One region of the Pantoea sp. X-Soil-YNGN-775 genome, then DNA from elsewhere that is predicted to be linked to it. Evidence: predicted binding sites of a transcription regulator. Region 1 holds the regulator's gene; each other region holds the start of a gene.

Region 1 (2,272 bases):
CGCTTCACGTCCGACAACCGCATCCGGTTTCAGGAAGGTCGCTACAGACAAACCCTGGGCAGAAAGAATCTGGCAGCAATAGATAAGTTCAACACGCAGGGAACCGGGTCAGAAGAGGAAAGCGTCCCGCGCCAGGGACGGCGCGGGTCGAGCGGCCAGGGATTGGCTTAAGCGACTTTCCGATCTGACCCGGTTCCCTGCCCAGGCACAGTATCAAAACGGATTCCCTGCCCAGGCACAGTCTTAAATCAACCTGCATCAGATACTGGAAGTGAAGTTAGCAGGTCTGCAATGACCCTTGCGGCTATTACAGTTCGATCACTTCATAGCTGTGGGTGATGGTGACGCCTTTACCCAGCATGATAGCGACCGAGCAATATTTTTCAGCAGAAAGATCCACCGCGCGTGAGACCGCCTTATCCTGTAGCGCTTTGCCGCTCACGATAAAGTGCAGGTTGATGTGCGTAAAGATTCGCGGCGCTTCTTCACGACGTTCTGAGGTCAGTTTCACTTCACAATCAGCCACATCGTTGCGACCTTTTTGCAGAATTGAAACCACGTCGATGGCGCTGCATCCGCCCGCCGCCATCAGCACCATCTCCATTGGGCTGGGCGCTTTATCACCCGAATTGCCATCCATTAACACCTGATGACCGGATGACGACTCACCGAGGAATGTCAGTCCTTCTACCCATTTCACTCTTGCCTGCATGATTTTCGCTCCAGAATATGCGGTTTTGCCGTCAGAGTACGCTTTCGCCTGGTAAACAGCAATCCAGAGAAATCCGCTGTTAGCTGAAGCGAGACAACAGAAGACAGTCGGCAAAAGCTGTGCTACAAACAGTGCTGAAAATATTTTTCGTCACCTGATGGCGAAGCCGGGAAGAATGATGCGCACTGCGCCGAATGCAGCCCGAATAATTTCCTGTAAGGGAAACGCTTGAAGCTTTCATCGCCTGACAGGGAAAACTGCCCCCTGTATTTTGGGCACGATTACAACAGAGGATAATAGCGAATGGTTCTCGGCAAACCGCAAACAGACCCTACACTCGAATGGTTCCTGTCCCATTGCCATATTCACAAGTATCCATCCAAAAGTACGCTGATTCATCAAGGTGAAAAAGCTGAAACGCTTTACTACATCGTGAAAGGTTCCGTTGCGGTTCTGATCAAAGATGAAGAAGGCAAAGAGATGATTCTTTCTTACCTGAATCAGGGCGATTTCATTGGCGAGCTTGGCCTGTTCGAAGAAGGTCAGGAGCGCAGCGCCTGGGTACGTGCGAAAACCGCGTGCGAAGTGGCGGAGATTTCCTACAAGAAATTCCGTCAGCTGATCCAGGTTAACCCGGATATCCTGATGCGACTGTCGTCGCAGATGGCGCGTCGCCTGCAGGTTACGTCTGAAAAAGTGGGTAACCTCGCTTTCCTCGACGTGACCGGACGCATTGCTCAGACTCTGCTTAACCTGGCGAAGCAGCCAGACGCCATGACGCATCCCGACGGCATGCAAATTAAAATTACTCGTCAGGAAATTGGCCAAATCGTTGGTTGTTCACGTGAAACCGTGGGCCGTATTTTGAAGATGCTGGAAGATCAGAATCTGATCTCTGCACACGGCAAAACCATCGTCGTTTACGGCACCCGCTAATTCCTGTCACCCACGGCGTGATGGCAACATCGCGCCGTTATTGTTTGTGTTGGGCCGATGTGGCGTCGAATTATTTACCATCCTGAAGTCAACTACGCCTTGCGGCAAACCCTGGTGCTCTGTCTGCCCGTGGCGCTGGGCTGGCTGGCTGGCGACCTGCAAAAAGGTCTGCTGTTCTCGTTAGTTCCCGCCTGTTGCAATATCGCCGGTCTGGATACCCCGCATAAACGCTTCTTCAAACGCCTGATTGTCGGCGGCAGCCTGTTTGCGCTCGGCAGCTTTCTGATTCAGTGGCTGACGCAGCACGCCATTCCGCTGCCGCTGATTCTGTTCGCCTTGCCGTTGCTGCTGGGGGTCACCGGCGAAATCAGTCCGCTGCACGGCCGCCTGCTGCCCGGCACCCTGATCGCCGCCATCTTCACGCTGAGCCTGATTGGCCGTATGCCGATCTATGTGCCGCCGCTGCTCTATATCGGCGGCACGCTATGGTATGGGCTGTTTAACTGGTTCTGGTTCTGGCTGTGGAAAGAGCAGCCGATGCGTGAAAGCCTGAGCCTGATCTACCGCGAACTGGCCAACTATTGCGATGCCAAATATACCCTGCTGACCCAGCTGACCGACCCG
Region 2 (2,272 bases), 690 kb from region 1:
CGTTGATAACGTTTGATCTGATACGGCACTTCCAGCTCTTCCAGCAGCCATAGCACCCGATGTGAACGTGACTGCTCAAGATGGTGAACGGTGATCATCATGATTCCCTGTGTGTTGACCTTCCACCAGTATAGACGTCACTCCGGGTCCGGATGGTTGCCGTCCTGTTCCGGATCGAGCAGCACCGCTCCCGACCCTTGTTGACCGAGCCGATCGCCCGGATTGCGCAGCGGACAATCGCGCATCGACAGACAGCCGCAGCCGATACAGCCATCAAGGTCGTTGCGCAGCCGGGTCAGGGTTTCGATGCGCTTATCCAGCTCTTCGCGCCAGTGCTGAGTCAGGGCGTCCCACTCCGGGGCCGACATCCGCTTATTGGCCGGAATATGCTCAAGGCTGTCGCTGACGGTCGCCAGCGGAATACCGATGCGTTGCGCAATTTTGATGATAGCCACGCGTCGCAGCACATCACGACTGTAACGCCGCTGATTACCGCCGTTACGGGTGCTGGATATCAGCCCTTTGGTTTCATAGAAGTGCAGCGCTGACACCGCGACACCGCTGCGGCGCGCCACTTCGCCCGGCGTTAATACCGGTTTGGGGTAGTTGCGATCTTTTTTCATCTGGCTCTTTACCTCAAGTTAACTTGAGGAATTATACTCGCATCCCATCAAAACGACTAAACTCCCATTACCGCTTATTAAGCACCAGAAGGATGAGGCCATGATGCAAGAAGAGATCATTCATTCCCTGACGCACTGGATTGACCAGAATCTGGACAAAAGTTTGTCCATTGATGAAGTGGCAGCAAAATCGGGTTATTCGAAATGGCACCTGCAGCGGATGTTCCGTACCGTCACCAAACAGACGCTTGGCGGCTATATCCGTGAACGCCGCCTGACGCTGGCAGCCGAAGCGCTGTCTCAGACCCAGCGCCCGGTGTTTGATATCGCGATGCAGTACGGCTATGACTCGCAGCAGACCTTCTCGCGGGTGTTTCGCCGCCAGTTCTCGCAAACCCCTACCGCCTACCGTCACACCATGCGCCGTCAGGCGATTCAGCGCCCTCGCCTGCTGAGCTTCGGCTGCAATGACAGCATGGCCAGCTTTACCCAGCGCACCACCGGCGAGTGCTGCCCGGTCCGTTAACTGTCAGGACGCCCGTCTTCGGGCGTGCCTGATCGCCTCTTTGATTTGCCCTTCCCGCTGTTCATATCTGCAACAATTTCCTGCCATACCAGTGTCAAATTTTGTTCAAAATTTCAAATCGGGTGATATAATGTGACCCAAGTCACACTATGAACCTGGGTTGACGGCGCTAAAGCACTTCCTGACACGCTTTTCCGCCGCCGGTGATGTCCGCAAACTGTCAGGAATACTTACTGATATTGAGGTCCGGCCGATGGCTACGTTAACCACCAGTCTTCTTGTTATGCGTTGGGAATTGTTGAGCGCCGTAATGATGTTTTTCGCCAGCACCCTGAAAACCAAACTGCGTCAGGATAGTCACCATGTGATGGCGTTCATGTGTGGCGGGATTGGTTTAGGCATGACCTGCTGGTTCGTCACCGGTCTGATGGGGATTACCCTGAGCATGGAAAACGTGCATAACTTCATGGAAATCTCTAAGCACGCCTTCATCGACGTGATGAGTCAGGCGCCTGCTGAATGGCCGATGCCCTGATCGAATGACACCCTGACACTATTGCGTTGATCGCCTGATTTTTGCCAATAAAAAACCCCGCTTAGCGGGGTTTTTTACATTGCTGTGTGTGCTTAAACTTTCTTCAACATGGCAGGGATATTAACATCCTGCACTGTGACGCCCGGTCTCTGCGTTCCGCGGCGGTCCTGAATCCACATATCTCCCATCATCTGGTTTAAACCGCGATCCAATCCGGTCACCAGGCCTGCACCCGGCGTGAAAGTGAGTTCACCGAAATAGATCTGTTCGTCATGGATATACCAATCGACCCGCACGTAATCGAAATCACTGGCCAGCTTTTTGCTCAGATCGAGCGCATGTTGCAGTGACGGCAGAATCGGCGAGACATCCAGGCCGGTATCGCGAATCTTGTGAAACGCCTCGTTGAGGTTATTCACGTAGAAGTTCATCGACAGCAGCGGCTGGCAGCGGTTGTAGATCACCTGCAGCACATATTCGAACTTGCCATCACGCTTGTTGAACATGTGGAACTTGTAATCAATCGGCGCGCTTTTGCCATCACCGATGTATTTCTCCACCAGGATGCGCGGCTTGATGTAGCGATAG
Region 3 (2,272 bases), 490 kb from region 1:
GAACAAAGCGGGCACCCATGACTCGCACGGCGCACCGCTGGGCGATGATGAAGTCGCACTGACCCGCAAACAGCTGGGCTGGGAACACGCGCCTTTCGTTATCCCCTCTGACATCTACGCTGAGTGGGACGCTAAAGAAGCGGGCCAGGCAAAAGAAGCCGCATGGGATAAGAAATTTGCCGCTTACGCTCAGGCACACCCTGAACTGGCCGCCGAGTTCAAACGTCGCGTCAGCAATGAGCTGCCGGCAAACTGGCAGCAGGAGTCGCAGAAGTTTATCGAACAACTGCAGGCTAACCCGGCTAAAATCGCCAGCCGTAAAGCGTCACAGAATGCCATTGAAGCCTTTGGTAAAATCCTGCCGGAATATCTGGGGGGATCAGCCGATCTGGCGCCAAGCAACCTGACCATCTGGTCCGGCTCTAAGCCAATCAACGAAGACGCCGCGGGTAACTACATCCATTACGGCGTGCGTGAATTTGGTATGACCGCGATTGCTAACGGTCTGGCTCTGCACGGCGGTTTCCTGCCGTACACCGCCACCTTCCTGATGTTCGTTGAATATGCGCGTAACGCGGCGCGTATGGCGGCACTGATGAAGATCCGTCAGATCATGGTTTATACCCACGACTCAATCGGTCTGGGCGAAGATGGCCCGACTCACCAGCCGGTAGAGCAGATGGCCAGCCTGCGCACCACGCCGAACATGAGCCTGTGGCGTCCGTGTGACCAGGTTGAATCGGCAGTGGCATGGAAATATGCCATTGAGCGTAAAGATGGCCCGACAGCGCTGATCTTCTCGCGTCAGAATCTGGCGCAGCAGGAACGCAGCACTGAGCAGCTGGCTAACGTGGCGCGCGGTGGCTACGTACTGAAAGATTGCGACGCGACGCCTGAATTAATCCTGATCGCCACCGGTTCAGAAGTTGAACTGGCGGTTGGCGCCTGGGATAAACTCACCAGCGAAGGTCGTCAGGTACGCGTGGTCTCTATGCCATCAACCGATGCATTCGACAAGCAGAGTGACGCTTACCGTGAATCTGTGCTGCCGAACGCGGTCAGCGCACGCGTAGCAATCGAAGCGGGTATCGCTGATTACTGGTTCAAATATACCGGTCTGAACGGCGCTATCGTCGGCATGACCAGCTTCGGCGAATCAGCACCGGCCGATCAGCTGTTCGAAATGTTTGGCTTTACCGTCGACAACGTTGTCGCTAAAGCGAAAGCGCTGCTGGCGTAACATCCGTCAGGCGGGCTCACACCCGCCTGATTAAAATCAGGGACGCTTCAGGCGTCCTTTTCGTTTTTTATTCCTGCAGTAATAACTATCTTTTGCGCCATTTTGTGACATAGATCCAAATATACGCAGTCCGATTGATCACAATCATTCCTGTTATTCCTCCCATCCTTTATTGTGGCTGAACCGTTTCAGTTGCCGGGCAGATCGCCCCGGTTTCAGACAATGCCGGGTAAGAATCTCCTGTACAAACTACAGCGAAGCGCTCAGGCTAACGGCACGTTTTTTCCGTCTGACGTGGCAGGAGAGAAATGACCATACGGGTAGCAATAAATGGGTTTGGCCGTATTGGACGCAACGTATTGCGTGCGCTGTATGAAACCGGCCGTCGTGCTGAGATCACCGTTGTCGCCATCAATGAGCTGGCCGAAGCGACCGGTATGGCGCATCTGCTGAAATATGACACCAGCCATGGCCGTTTTGCCTTTGATGTGCGGCAGGAGCGCGACGTGATGTGGGTCGGCGGCGATACCCTGCGCATTTTACACCGCGCTGAGATTGCCGATCTGCCGTGGCGCGAACTCGATATCGACGTGGTGCTGGATTGTACCGGCGTCTACGGCTCGCGCGCCGACGGCGAAGCGCATCTGCAGGCCGGCGCGAAGAAAGTGCTGTTCTCACATCCGGGCGGCAACGATCTCGATGCCACGGTGGTGTATGGCGTCAACCAGCAGTGGCTGAAAGCGACTGACTGCATCGTCTCGAATGCTTCCTGCACCACCAACTGTATTATTCCGGTGATCAAACTGCTGGATGACGCGTTTGGTATTGAGTCCGGCACCGTCACCACCATTCATTCGGCGATGCACGATCAACAGGTGATCGATGCCTATCACAGCGATCTGCGTCGTACCCGTGCCGCCAGCCAATCGATCATTCCAGTTGATACTCGGCTGGCGGCCGGGATTACCCGTATTTTTCCGAAATTCAACGATCGCTTTGAGGCGATTGCCGTGCGCGTGCCAACGATTAACG

The links. Region 1 encodes CRP, which controls carbon source genes, mostly activating them, when cyclic AMP is high. Its sites were predicted from a motif close to ATGTGANNNNNNTCACAT; they were not measured.
Region 2: the regulator CRP is predicted to act here: its motif matches at 1,280-1,297, upstream of AC6I8I_RS01400 (YjcB family protein).
Region 3: the regulator CRP is predicted to act here: its motif matches at 1,343-1,360, upstream of epd (erythrose-4-phosphate dehydrogenase).

Annotation. Positions count from the first base shown of each region.
Region 1 covers NZ_AP035945.1:3,856,018-3,858,289, forward strand. The annotation lists gene AC6I8I_RS18175 (OsmC family protein) at 308-712, opposite strand; gene crp (cAMP-activated global transcriptional regulator CRP) at 1,016-1,648, shown strand; gene AC6I8I_RS18185 (YccS/YhfK family putative transporter) at 1,706-2,272, shown strand, end outside.
Region 2 covers NZ_AP035945.1:314,422-316,693, reverse strand. The annotation lists gene AC6I8I_RS01415 (glutathione S-transferase family protein) at 1-98, opposite strand, end outside; gene soxR (redox-sensitive transcriptional activator SoxR) at 138-623, opposite strand; gene soxS (superoxide response transcriptional regulator SoxS) at 724-1,149, shown strand; gene AC6I8I_RS01400 (YjcB family protein) at 1,403-1,684, shown strand; gene AC6I8I_RS01395 (ATP-grasp fold amidoligase family protein) at 1,777-2,272, opposite strand, start outside.
Region 3 covers NZ_AP035945.1:3,361,075-3,363,346, reverse strand. The annotation lists gene tkt (transketolase) at 1-1,240, shown strand, start outside; gene epd (erythrose-4-phosphate dehydrogenase) at 1,549-2,272, shown strand, end outside.